3 regions of the Neorhizobium sp. CSC1952 genome follow, and region 3 is predicted to be linked to each of the others. Evidence: riboswitches for the same ligand, from Rfam matches in the RefSeq annotation. Region 3 holds a riboswitch; each other region holds the start of a gene.

Region 1 (4,368 bases), 750 kb from region 3:
ACTTCATCATCTCGACGCCGCGATCCATCCAGCGCTGGCGGAAATCGGTGACATGCTGCTCGGTGCCCATGCAGACGTATTCGCGCATGCGGAACAATTGCTGGCGGGCCGGGTCCTTGGAGGGCTCATGGCGGAAGCAGTAGCTCTGCAGGTCGTAGAGGCCGCCCGTCTTCGGCAGCCTGCCGCGGCGCGCCACCGTCGGGTAGAGCGGATAGCAGGCGGCCGGCGTCAGCACGATGTCGGTCGCCTGCTGGTCCTTGGTCCAGTCGTCGCCGACCTCCATGCATTTCAGGAGGCTCATGTGGTCGAGCTCGCTGCCGCAGAAGGAATGCACGGTGCCGGCGAGCTGGGGGAAGCTCTTCATATAGCCGCTCGTCTCGAAGAATTCGCGGTTCATGCCGGGCGGAAAACGCATGGCTTCCGCCCCATCGGCGCCGCCGACCTTGTCGATCAGCCGTTCGAAGGCGGCGATCACGTCCTCGAACTGGCCGCTGCGGCCATAGAGCCCGTCGACGCCGGTCTCGATCAGAAGGCCCGCATCGAACAGGCGGTCGAGAAAGGAAACTTGCATATCCATGGCTTCACCTCATCCAATTCGCTTGAGGGCAATTCATTTGACGGGTGGGCGTCAGCCGAGCAGGCTGGTGTCCGGTTTCTGCACGAGCAGCATGGTCGACGTGTTGCCGAGGATGCGGTCGTTGGAGATCATCAGCTGGGCGGAATGGGCATCGCGCAGGTGCCGGCCGAGGCTGTAGGGCGTGCCGTTCTTGTAGCCCATGATGCCGCAGATGATCATAGCCTGGTTGATGATCGTCAGGATCGTCTCGGAAGAGGCGAGCTTGACGTTGTTCATGGCGATCGAAAACGCCATCGAGGAGAGCTGGTCCGGGTCGGCCTTGGCATCCGCATAGACCTTCAGGCCGGAAAGGATGTTGGCCTTCAGGAGCTGCAGCAGGTTCGAGGCTTCAGCCAGCCTGACGGCGCCGGGCGGCTGGGCGCCGTTCGCCTTGCGGGCGGCGGCGCGCACGAAGGCCTGGGCGCGAAGGACCGCGTCGGCGGCGATGCCGTACCACACCGCGCTCCAGAGGAGATGCGAGGTCGCGAGCATGGATTGCGCGGCGATCTCGGCGAAAGGCTTCGGGAATACCTGGACCGCCGGCGCTTCGCCCTTGAACAGGAAGCCGTCGGAGCAGGTGCCGCGCATGCCGAGCGTATCCCAGTCGACCGTCTTCTGGAGCGTGTACTGACCCTTCCTGAAAACGGTCATGACCTGGTCGCCCGAAGCGGCCTTCTCGTGGCTGCGCGAAGTGACCATGATCGCATCGGCATGGGCGCCGTAGGAGATGACGGTCGCGTCCTTCGTCAGCCGGCAGATGTCGCCGTCGATTTCGATCGCGCAGATGGAGTTGCGCATGTTGCCGCCGATGCCGGCTTCCGTCGTCGCCGAGGCGACCAGAAGCTGCCGGGCGGCGAGCTCGCGCATGAAATCCTTATGCCAGGCGCTTTCCGTTCCGTGCTCGACAAGGCTGGAAACCTTGATCTGGTGCATGGCGAAGACCATGGCGCTCGCGGCGCAGGCCTGGCCCAGAATGGAGCAGACTTCGGCGATTTCCTGCGTCGTTGCGCCTTCGCCGCCAAAGGCAGAGGGAATCTGGATGCCCAGCAGCCGCTCGGCCTTCAGGGCCTCGACCGCCTCGCGCGGGAAGCGGCCTTCCTGATCGACGCGGTCGGCGAATTCGGCGGCCACCATCGCAACACGATGGGCGCGTGCGCCAAGGCTCATATCGGTTGCGACGGCGGCGAGGCTCATCACGCGGCCTCGCGGGCTTTCAGGATCCGGGATACGGTCTCTTCGATCGCCGAGATGCTGGCGAAAGACTTGCGATTCAGGAGATTGTCGGGAAACTCGATATCGAAGGCCTCTTCGATCGCCAGCATGAGCTGCACGGATGCGAACGAAGAAAGGCCCGCCGCATAAAGGTCGCCGCCGTTCTCAAGCTCGCTCACGGCGACGGGGAGGCCGCCAACCCGTGTCAGCAATTCGCGAATGGTCTCGTTCATCAGACATCCCCCGGATGGTGTTGCGTTCATCGCTGGGTGCATGTTTAGGCCGGAAAGCATAAGATTCCGGTAAGAAACGTAATGAAATTAGGGCTGCGGGATTCGTTCAAATTCGAGCGACCGGCCGCAAAGAGGCCGGCTTGACAGCGAAGGCGCCGGGGTTTTTGATGCCGGTATTCACCAGGGGGGTCCCGGCAAGGGGCTGAGATACTGCTGGGCAATTCAGGCTTTGCCGATTGCGGCGCAGTGACCCGTTGAACCTGATCCAGTTCATACTGGCGTAGGGACGGTGCGAGCGCTCACGGCAATGGCGGGATTCCCGTTTCATCCGCTCAGGCGCTTTTCCATCATTCCAACACTGGAACTGGGTCTCCAAACGTCAAACCTTGGAGCCTCGACCATGAATATTGTCCCACCCAAGCTCACCCCGGTCGTCACCACCGGCCCGCTTCCGGCCTCCACGAAAGTCTTCAAGCCCGGCACCATGCATCCGGATATCCGGGTGCCGATGCGCGAGATCGCCCTGCATCCGACGGCTGGCGAACCGCCGGTGACCGTCTATGATTCTTCCGGTCCCTATACCGATCCCGCTCACACGCCGGCGATCGAATCCGGCCTGCCGCGGCTTCGCGAGCGCTGGATTCGCGCACGCGGCGACGTGGAATCCTATGAAGGCCGCATCGTAAAGCCGGAAGACAACGGGTTTGCCACCGGCGACCGCCTGACGCCGGAATTTCCGCTTCGCAATGCACCGCTCAAGGCAAAGAGCGGAAAAGCCGTCACCCAGCTCGCCTATGCGCGCGCCGGCATCGTCACGCCGGAGATGGAATTCATCGCCATTCGCGAGAATCTCGGCCGGCAAGCGGCCAAGGAAGCCCTGGCAAGGGATGGCGAAAGCTTCGGCGCGCATATTCCGGATTTCGTGACGCCGGAATTCGTGCGCCGCGAAGTCGCCGAGGGTCGGGCGATCATCCCCGCCAACATCAACCATCCCGAATCCGAACCGATGATCATCGGCCGGAATTTCCTGGTGAAGATCAATGCCAATATCGGCAATTCGGCCGTGACCTCGTCCATGGCGGAAGAGGTGGAGAAGATGGTCTGGGCGATCCGCTGGGGCGCCGATACGGTCATGGATCTCTCGACCGGCCGCAACATCCACAACATCCGCGAATGGATCATCCGCAACTCGCCGGTTCCGATCGGCACCGTGCCGCTCTACCAGGCGCTCGAAAAGGTGAACGGCATAGCCGAGGACCTCACCTGGGAGGTCTATCGCGACACGCTCATCGAGCAGGCGGAACAGGGCGTCGACTATTTCACCATCCATGCGGGCGTGCGGCTCGCTTATATCCCGCTCACCGTCAACCGCGTCACCGGCATCGTGTCGCGCGGCGGCTCCATCATGGCCAAGTGGTGTCTGCATCACCACAGGGAGAGCTTTCTCTACGAGCACTTCGAGGAGATCTGCGACATCTGCAGCGCTTACGACGTCTCCTTCTCGCTCGGCGACGGGTTGCGCCCCGGTTCGATCGCGGACGCCAACGACGCGGCGCAGTTCGCGGAACTGGAAACCCTTGGCGAGCTCACGAAAATCGCCTGGGCGAAGGACTGCCAGGTGATGATCGAAGGTCCCGGCCATGTGCCGATGCACAAGATCAAGGAGAACATGGACAAGCAGCTTGCGACCTGCGGCGAGGCGCCCTTCTACACGCTCGGACCGCTGACGACCGACATCGCACCCGGTTACGACCACATCACCTCCGGCATCGGGGCGGCGATGATCGGCTGGTTCGGCACGGCCATGCTCTGCTACGTCACGCCCAAGGAACATCTGGGCCTGCCGGACCGCGACGACGTGAAGACGGGCGTCGTCACCTACAAGATCGCAGCGCATGCCGCCGATCTCGCCAAGGGACATCCGGCGGCGCGCATCCGGGACGATGCGCTGTCGCGCGCCCGGTTCGAATTCCGCTGGGAAGACCAGTTCAACCTGTCGCTGGACCCGGAAACGGCGCGCTCCTTCCATGACGAGACGCTGCCGAAGGAGGCGCACAAGGTGGCGCATTTCTGCTCCATGTGCGGGCCGAAATTCTGCTCGATGCGGATCTCGCACGACATCCGTTCCGAGGCGCAGAAGGAAGGACTGGAAGCCATGGCCGCCAAATATCGCGACGGCGGCGATCTTTATATGCCGGTCGGGGAGGATTGATGGGCTATCTTGCGGACGGGGGCTGACTGCGCCGAGCCGCGAGCGGATGAATGGCGTACCGTTCCGCCCCCCTCTGTCCTGCCGGACATCTCCCC
Region 2 (4,368 bases), 550 kb from region 3:
CACTGGTGACGAGGCTCCAGAGATTGGCTCCGAGCCCTGCGGTCGCGATCGATGCCAGGGGCAGGATGAGGAAAGCCGTGGCGAGCAGGATGGCGAGCACATCCCAGAACAGTGCCGGCAATGTCCGGCCGTCGAAACGGCGGGTGATCCGGCCGGCCGTCGCACCGGCATCGTCGGGCGTGGGAAACAGCGTAATGACGAGCAGGATCAGCGCCGTCATGCCGATCTGCGGGAACGCGAGCGCAATGGCGCGGGGCGGGTCGAAATCGAAGCGCAACGATTGGTAGATCGCCACCTCCAGCGTGGTCGCCGCCGGTCCGCCGCCGAGCACGAGGACGAGCGTGAAGCTTGTCGCGCAGAGCATGAAGATCAGCCCGGCGATGCCGGGAATGACGCGCCGTACGGCCGGCCATTCGATGAAGCGGAAGACGGAAAGGGGCTTCATGCCGAGGCCGGCGGAGAGCGGCCAGTATTCGGCCGGAAGCCGCTCAAGCGCCGCGAGCAGCAGCCGGGCCGCGAGGGGCATGTTAAAGAAGACATGGGCGAGGAGGATGCCAGAGAGGCCGTAGATGCTGACCGGCTGCTCGAGGCCGAGCTTCAACAGCAGGCTGTTGATGATGCCCTGCCGGCCCCAGATGCCGATCAGCCCCAGCGCGCCGATCAGCACAGGCAGGCCCATCGGCAAAGCCATCAGCCGGACGATCCACAGCCGTCCCGGAAAATGCGGGCGGCGGGCGAGCGCCAATGCCACGGGAATTGCGAAGGCAATCGATAGGGCCGTCGAGAGCACGGCCTGCCACAGGGTGAAGCGCAGGATGCGCCACGTATAGGCGGTGAAGAGCCTCGTCTGGGTGCTCTCCACGTCCCAGGACAGCAGGACGGCGATCGGCGCGCCGGCGAAAAGGGCGATGCCGAGGAAGCTCGTCAGGCCCCAGGCGATCCCTCTTCTTCGCTCGGCGTGCGTCAGCAAGATAGAGACCTTAGTTCCTGCTCATGGCAGTGAGCCATTCGTCGATCCAGGCCTGACGGTTCTTGGCGATTTCATCCGAACCCATCAGGAAGGTCTTCTTGGGCTGCACCAGTTTACCGAAGGCTTCCGGCAGCGGTTCGGATGTCTCCGCGGCAGGCATCATCCAGTTGGTGGTCGGAATGACATCCTGAAATTCAGGGGAGATCATGAACTTCAGGAACTGCCTTGCAAGATCCTTGTCGGAGGACCCTTTGAGCATGCCGCCCACCTCGATCTGGATGTAATGGCCTTCCGAGAAGGATGCCGCCTGGTAGCGGTCGGTCTTTTCCTCGACCATATGATAGGCGGGAGAGGTCGTATAGGAGAAGACCATGGGCACTTCGCCCTTGGTGAACAGGCCATAGGCCTCCGACCAGCCGGGGGTCACCGTCAGCACGCGGTTCTTGAGTTTCGCCCAGGCTTCCGGCGCCTGGTCGCCGTAGACGGACTTCATCCAGAGCAGCAGGCCGAGGCCCGGGGTCGAGGTGCGGGGATCCTCGATGGCGATCTTTTGCGAAGGATCGCCATCGACAAGCTCCTTCAGGCTTCTCGGCGGGTTCTTCATGACCTTGGTATCGTAAACCACGGCGAAATGGCCGTAATCGTACGGGATGAAGGTGTCGTCGCTATAGTTGCCCGGCACCTTGACCGCGGAAATGTCGAGCCCGTGCGGTTCGAAAAGGCCGGTCGCCTTCGCCTCCGAGATCAGGTTGGTATCGAGGCCAAGCGCGATATCGGCATCCGTGTTTTCACCTTCCAGCTTGAGACGTGTGAGAAGCGCCACACCGTCCGCAACGCCGACGAAATCGACCTTGCAGGCGCAGGTCTTTTCGAAAGCTTCCTTGACCTTGGGGCCTGGACCCCAGTCGGAAACGAAGCTCTCATAGGTATAGACGGTCAGCGTCTTTTCTTGAGCGTGAGCGGATACGGAAAGGAAAAGGCCGGTTGCGGCCGCGAATATCGAGAGAGCGATCCTGCGCATCAGCGCCTCCTTTATTTACGATAAGGGGAATAGGCGCTGGTCATGAGCCGTCTAATCCCTCCGCCGGTGTTAACCGGATCAGGTTCCGCGGGTTGGCAAAGCCTCTCAGCCGCGTCTGGCGCGGCACCCCGTTAGAGCAGATCAGATGTAACGGCGGCGGGATTGACTGGCAAGGGGGCGTCGCGATCAGGCGGCGCCCATGTCCATGTACATGACTTCCCAGACATGGCCGTCGGGATCCTGGAAACTGCAGCCATACATGGGACCCATCTCGATATTCGGCTTCCATTCGCCGCCACCGGCGCCAAGCGCCTTCGCCTTGAAGTCGTCGACCTCGGCGCGGCTTCCGGCGGAGAGGCAGTTCAGCACTTCCTTGGTGCGCCTGGCATCGGCAATCTCGCCGTTGATGAAGCCCTGGAATTTCTCATGTTGGAGCAGCATGACGTAGATCTGCTCGCTGACGACCATGCAGCTCGCCGTCTCATCGGAAAAGTCGGGATTCCTGGTAAAACCCAGTGCCGTGTAGAAGCGTGTCGCGACTTCGACATTTGCGACGGGCAGGTTCACGAAAATCATTCGCATGCAAGTTCTCCTCTTCGCCTTCAACCTATACGCACGTGATCGTGCGTTCTACCCAAGGACGAAGAAGGAAACGTGACTCCGACATGAAAGGGGCGAAATTTTTCGCCTAACCCGAATTCTGCCGGAAGACCTTGAGTTCGCGCGGCACGATGGCCATCGTCCCCAGGCGGTCGGCGATCGCATAGTCGATCGACTGTTCCAGGACCTGAGGCGCTACCGGCTTTGTCAGGACACCCAGAAAGCCTTTCTCGCCGTCTTCGATGTCGTCCGGGTTTCCGGTCATGAAGATCACCGTTATCCCATATCGTTCGGCAAGTTGCCGGCCGATGTCCGGTCCGGTCCGGCCGTCTGCGAGATTGACGTCGACGATGGCGATATCGGCCCGTGAGGCCAATTCCAGGGCGTGTTTGCGGGCATTGGCAAAACCTGCCACCTTCAAGCCCATGTTCTCAACGGTTTCGGCTATGTCGAGCGCGATCAGAAACTCATCTTCGATGATCAGCACCTGTTGATTCATCGCTTCCCTGGGCAGCCGACGACGCGGTACTTTTGTCAGCATTGGACGTCCCCACACGGTTTCCGGTTCCCAATTCGGGCCGATGACGCAGCCGGCGTTCAGCCCACGAATGCGGATCGAACGGGCAGGGGACGGGAATGTTCCGTTATGCGACAGATTTTGCGCTCTAAGCGGTTGTTATAGTTAACAATCCGTTGCTCAGCCTTCCAACTCTTCTCGCAGCAGCTCGAGATCGAGCCATTCCTCTTCCATCTTCGTGAGGCTTGCCCGCAATTTCTCCATTTCCGCCGCGAGCTTGTTGAAGGCGGCCGGGTCCCTGGTGAAGAGATTGGGATCCGCCATCTTTTTCTCCCGCGCGGCGATTTCGGCTTCAGCCTTGGCCATTTCCTTCGGCAGGTTTTCGAGTGCGAATTTCTGCTTGTAGGAAAGTTTTCCCTTGGTCTTCGACGCTTCCACAGGCAAAGCTGCGGCCTCTGCCTTCGGCTTTTCCGCCTTCTCCGCCCTGCGCCTTTCCTCCTGCGCGCCCTTCCGCTGGGCGAGCATGTCCGTGTATCCGCCGGCATATTCGATCCAGCGGCCGTCCGGCGTCTCCGGATTGGCAGGCGCTATCGTGGAAGTCACGGTGCGGTCGAGAAAATCGCGGTCGTGGCTGACGAGGATGACGGTTCCGTTGTAGCCCGCGACGATCTCCTGCAAGAGGTCCAACGTCTCGATGTCGAGGTCGTTCGTCGGCTCGTCTAATATCAGCAGGTTCGAGGGTCTGGCCATGATGCGGGCGAGCATCAGTCGGGCGCGCTCGCCGCCCGACAGATTCCTGATCGGAGTGCGGATCTGCTCCGGCTGGAACAGGAAGTCCTTCATGTAGCCCGCCACATGCCGCTGCTCGCCGTTGACAAGCAGCGTTTCGCCGCGTCCGTCCGTCAGATAGTGCGAGAGGGTCTCTTCCGGGTTCAGGTCTTCGCGCTTCTGGTCGAGCGTTGCGATTTCCAGATTGGTGCCGAGCTTCACCGTGCCGCTGTCCGGCGCAAGCCCACCCGTCAGCATCTTCAGAAGCGTCGTCTTGCCGGCGCCGTTCGGGCCGACGAGGCCGATCCGGTCGCCGCGATGGACTCGGATCGAAAAGGGCGCGACGATCGGGCGATCGTAGGCCTTGGTGATGTTTTCGGCTTCGATTACCAGCTTGCCGGATTCTCGGCCTTCGGTGATCTGCGCTTGCACCGTGCCTTGTGGCCCCTTGTGGCCGCGATAGCTGGCGCGCATGGTCTGCAATTCGCCGAG
Region 3 (4,368 bases):
GGTGATCTTCATCTTGCGGCCCGTGTTCGAGGTTTGCACGGGCGCAAGGATGTCGGCGATGCTGATTGGCGTCCAATCGGAAGTTTAGCCTCTGTGATAGGCGATACCGATCACACGAATGCCTGCCTGCCGCCGACATGCGAGGCGAACCGCGCCGCCTCGCATGGTGTCGCTCGTCATTTGCTCAATGGATTTCGATGGCAATGTCTTCCGGGGAAGGCGCGGTCTTGATCAGACCCATCTCCTGCATGAACGCGCCGAAGCGGGCGTAACGCGTCCGGTCGAGCGCGGCCGGGCGCTTGGCGAAACGCGGCAGCGTGTCGAAGAAGGCCGTACGGTTCAGTTCGTCGTCGAGGTTGGGATAAGCCTTGATGAAGAGCTGCCACGCTTCCTGCGGGTGGTTGGTGATGAAGATCGACGCCTGCTCCACGGCCGCCAGGAACCGCGGCAGCCTGCCGTCCTCGGCAAGATCACGGCGGGTGACGAAGATCAGCTCGTCATAGGCCGGGACGCCGTGCTCTTCCGGAAAGAAGGCGCGCCCCTGATGGCCTTCGAGCTTCATCTGCGTCAGCTCGAAATTGCGGAATCCGCCGAGCGTCGCATCCACCTTGCCGCCGATCAGCGAGGGGGAGAGCGAGAAATTGACGTTGATCAGCTCCACGTCGTCGTTGCTCAGCCCTTCCGACGCCAGCATCCGCTTCAGCATGGCGTCCTCGAAGCCGGTGACCGAGAAACCGACCTTCTTGCCTTTCAAGTCCTTGAGGCTCTTGATCGGGCCGTCCGCAAGCACGGTCACCGTGTTGAGCGGCGTTTCGACGAGCGTGCCGAAGCGGACGAGCGGCAGGCCCGCTTCGTGGTCGAGATAGAGATTGGGCTGGTAATGGACGCCGATATCCGCCTGACCGGCGGAGACGAGGCGCGGCACGGCGGAGGGATCGGACGGCGGGATGAGCTCGACGTCGAGCCCCGCTGCGGCGAACAGCCCCTGTTCCCGGGCGACCACCATCGGCGCATGGTCCGGATTGACGAACCATTCCAGGAGCACGGTGAGCTTGTCGGCCGCCTGCGAGGAAACGGGTGCCAGCGCGCCTGCGAGCGCGACGAAGGAGGCAAGAAGGATGCGGATCATGATCGGGATTTACTCCTTGATGTGAACGGGGATGCCGGATCGGCTTCGCTGGCCCACGGGGCGAGGCTCGCCGTCAGCCGGTCGATGAGAAGCCTGAGGATGAGGGTGAGGATCGCAAGCACCGTCATCGCCGCGAAGACGACATCGGTCTGCATGCGGGCATTGGCCTGGACCATCACGAAGCCGAGGCCGCCGGAGGCGCCGACCCATTCGCCCACGACCGCGCCGAGCGGCGCCAGCGGCGCAGCGACCCGGAGGCCGGATACGAGATGGGGGATCGCCAGCGGAACGCGCACCCGCACCAGCGTCTGCCAGTGCGTCGCGCCTTCCAGTGAGACGGCGTCGAGGATTTCCCGGTCGGTGCGGCGAAGGCCGTCAGCAAAGGCAGAGGCGACGGGGAAGAAGATGATGATGGTCGTCATCGCCACTTTCGAGGCCAGGCCGAAACCGAGCCAGAGAACGAGGATCGGCGCCAGCACGAAGACGGGAAACGCCTGGACGACGAGGACCATCGGCCAGACGAGACGGCTGAGCCGCGGCAGCGCCGCAACGCCGAAGGCGATCGCGATGCCGAGGACGGAGCCGATCACCAGCCCCAGCGCGATCTCCGTCAGCGTGACGGCGCTGTTCTCCAGCAGAAAGCCCGGCTGGCGCAGGAAGGCGGAAACCACCGCGACCGGCGACGGCAGGATGTAGCGAGGCGGAGAGAAGACCGAGATGCCGGCCTGCCAGAGGGCAAGGAGCACGGCAAGGCCGACGGCCGCATGGGAGGCGCGCATGGGTTTGTCAGGCGCGGCGGCGGGCGGCCGGCGAATGTCCGACGCGGGAAAGATGCATATGTGTCATCGGTCGATCTCCAGATGTGCCAATCACGGAGATCCAGGTGAAGCGGAGAAGAGAAAATGCCGTCGGGTGACGTCCGTTTCCGTTCCTACGCCGGCATGACCCGGATCAGGTTCAAGGGTCCGGCTCACCGCCATCTCAGCATCGTAGGATGCCCCCCTCGGAATTCCGCGAAACTGTCGGTTTTCCTGAGAACTGTCAATGGGTGTGGCCGATCACCGGCCGGACGGGAAAGCAGGCCGGCATGGACGGTCAGCCGCCGGGCCGGAGAAAAATGAGAGAAAACTCGAATGTGATGAAAAAAGATCGCGAGCTCGTCGTCTTTGGCATCGGAGCGCATCCAGGACGACATAGACGGGTTAAGACGAGTTCGCTTCCATGAGACATCAACTCCATCTGCCGCCGGGCGAGGCAATGTTCATGCCTTTCGCCGATCGAAAACCCTTCTTGCCGAAACCGGCCACCTAGAGCCCTACCCGACCAGCGGCACACAGGTGCCGGCACCGACCGGGAGCGGATGGCTACGCCCGTTCCCCGTCATCGAAGCCGAAACAGACGAGCAATGCGCGATCCTTTTTATCGCGTGCCGGGGATGGAGACCATGCAATCGTCCAGGCAAGCCGCCGAAGCTGCCACGTTCCAGAGTTTTGCAAACTGCTACCTGCGGGAGGTCAATCCCGGCACGCCGGTCGTGCACCGCATTCCTGCCGGATCGGTCGAATGCATCGAATGGTCCCTGCCGCGGCAGCAGACGCTGCTGCGGGCGGAAATCCTGTCGGCCTCCCTTTGCGGTCCGCAGCATTTCGGCAGGCTATGGGTGCGGGCCGTGTCGGACGCGGCCTGGCGGCAGGCCGAACCGATGTCCGCCCTCCACCTCCTCATCCATGAGGCCTACCGCCAGATGGAAGACGGTCGGACCGATGCCCTGCGCACGTTCGAACTCGAGCTTCTGATGCGCGTTCTCGACAGCTACCAGCAGATGGCGCTCTATATCGAGAAAGCCTCTCCGCCGCCGCAGGACGAAGGACATTTCATCGAGGCGGAGCAGTCGCTCGTCTTCGGTCACTGGCAGCACCCGACGCCGAAGAGCCGGCAGGGCATGACGTTCTGGCAGCAGGAACGGTACGCTCCGGAACTGCGCGGCCAGTTCAGGCTCCACTACTTCGCCGCAAGGGAAAGCCATGTGCGCCAGGCTTCGGCGCACGGGGCGGACGTGCAGGAGATCGTCCGCTCGCAGCTCGGCAGGTCCGGCAGCGATGTCGGGGCCGGCAGCGATGAATGCCTTATCCCCATGCATCCGCTTCAGGCGGAAGCGCTGCTTCTCGACCCGGACGTGCAGGCGCTGCAGCGCCGCGGCAGCCTGCGCCATATCGGCCCCGCCGGCCCCCTCTTCACCGCGACCTCCTCCGTCCGCACGGTCTACAGCGCCCACGCGGACTGGATGCTCAAATTCTCGCTTCCCGTCAGGATCACCAATTCCGTCCGCATCAACCGCCGTCAGGAGCTGGAAGCGGGCGTGGCGATGGCAAGGCTGATGCATCGCATCGGCTTTGCCGAACGGTCGGCGAATTTCCGCATCATCCACGACTCCGCCTATGTCACGCTCGACATGCCGGGTCGAGAAGAAAGCGGCTTCGAAGTTATCCTTCGCGAAAACCCGTTCAGGGGCGACGGCGCGCGCGGCGTGGTCACCGTCGCCGCACTGACCGCCGACCCGCTTCCCGGAGAGATCTCGAGGCTGGAGCGCCTTGTCCGCAGGTTTGCCGCCAGACGTGCCGACAGCCTGTCCGACGCTGCGCTCTCCTGGTTCCGGCATTATTTCGATTGCGCCGTGGAGCCGCTGATCCGGCTCTACGACGACTACGGCATCGCGCTGGAAGCCCATCAGCAGAACAGCCTTCTCGACATCGGCGCGGGTTATCCGACAGCCGGTTACTATCGGGACAACCAGGGCTTCTATCTTTCCGAGCGTTACCGCAGCCTGCTTGCCGGCCATGTGCCGGAGACGGAAACGATCGCTTCCCTGTATTTCCCGGACAGCGAGATCCGCGACCGCTTCGCCTATTACCTGATCGTCAACCAGGTCTTTTCGGTCATCAGCCGCATGAGCCATGACGGCCTCTGCGACGAGAGCGTGCTTCTATGCGCTTTCAGGGGCCATCTGGAACGATGCGCGGAAAAGATGACCGGAGCCGGGAAGGATTTCGCGCGGCATGTCCTCGACCTGCCGACGATCGCCTCCAAGGCCAACCTGACGACGCGCCTCTTCGATATCGACGAGCTGCAATCCGACGGCACCCATACCCTTTACCGGCAGGTTCCGAACCCGCTGAGGGTTCCGATGGTGCTGGCGGCCCCGAGGACGAGCCATGCCATTGCCTCTTGAGATACCGGGA

The links. Region 3 has a riboswitch for thiamine pyrophosphate ahead of QTA58_RS13345 (ABC transporter permease). Riboswitches for the same ligand answer to the same signal wherever they lie in the genome.
Region 1: it holds a riboswitch for thiamine pyrophosphate, as region 3 does, so the genes downstream of both, thiC (phosphomethylpyrimidine synthase ThiC) here and QTA58_RS13345 (ABC transporter permease) in region 3, are expected to answer to the same signal.
Region 2: it holds a riboswitch for thiamine pyrophosphate, as region 3 does, so the genes downstream of both, thiB (thiamine ABC transporter substrate binding subunit) here and QTA58_RS13345 (ABC transporter permease) in region 3, are expected to answer to the same signal.

The regions. Positions count from the first base shown of each region.
Region 1 is NZ_CP128416.1:1,979,950-1,984,317, forward strand. Features, by position in the region: gene QTA58_RS09885 (amino acid--[acyl-carrier-protein] ligase) at 1-577, opposite strand, end outside; gene QTA58_RS09890 (acyl-CoA dehydrogenase family protein) at 629-1,810, opposite strand; gene QTA58_RS09895 (acyl carrier protein) at 1,810-2,061, opposite strand; TPP riboswitch at 2,234-2,366, shown strand; gene thiC (phosphomethylpyrimidine synthase ThiC) at 2,462-4,273, shown strand.
Region 2 is NZ_CP128416.1:2,176,213-2,180,580, forward strand. Features, by position in the region: gene thiP (thiamine/thiamine pyrophosphate ABC transporter permease ThiP) at 1-973, opposite strand, end outside; gene thiB (thiamine ABC transporter substrate binding subunit) at 981-2,006, opposite strand; TPP riboswitch at 2,030-2,132, opposite strand; gene QTA58_RS10700 (VOC family protein) at 2,178-2,573, opposite strand; gene QTA58_RS10705 (response regulator) at 2,680-3,132, opposite strand; gene QTA58_RS10710 (ABC-F family ATP-binding cassette domain-containing protein) at 3,289-4,368, opposite strand, start outside.
Region 3 is NZ_CP128416.1:2,730,660-2,735,027, reverse strand. Features, by position in the region: gene QTA58_RS13355 (hypothetical protein) at 1-12, opposite strand, end outside; gene QTA58_RS13350 (ABC transporter substrate-binding protein) at 185-1,129, opposite strand; gene QTA58_RS13345 (ABC transporter permease) at 1,126-1,908, opposite strand; TPP riboswitch at 2,041-2,143, opposite strand; gene QTA58_RS13340 (IucA/IucC family protein) at 2,574-4,358, shown strand; gene QTA58_RS13335 (IucA/IucC family protein) at 4,342-4,368, shown strand, end outside.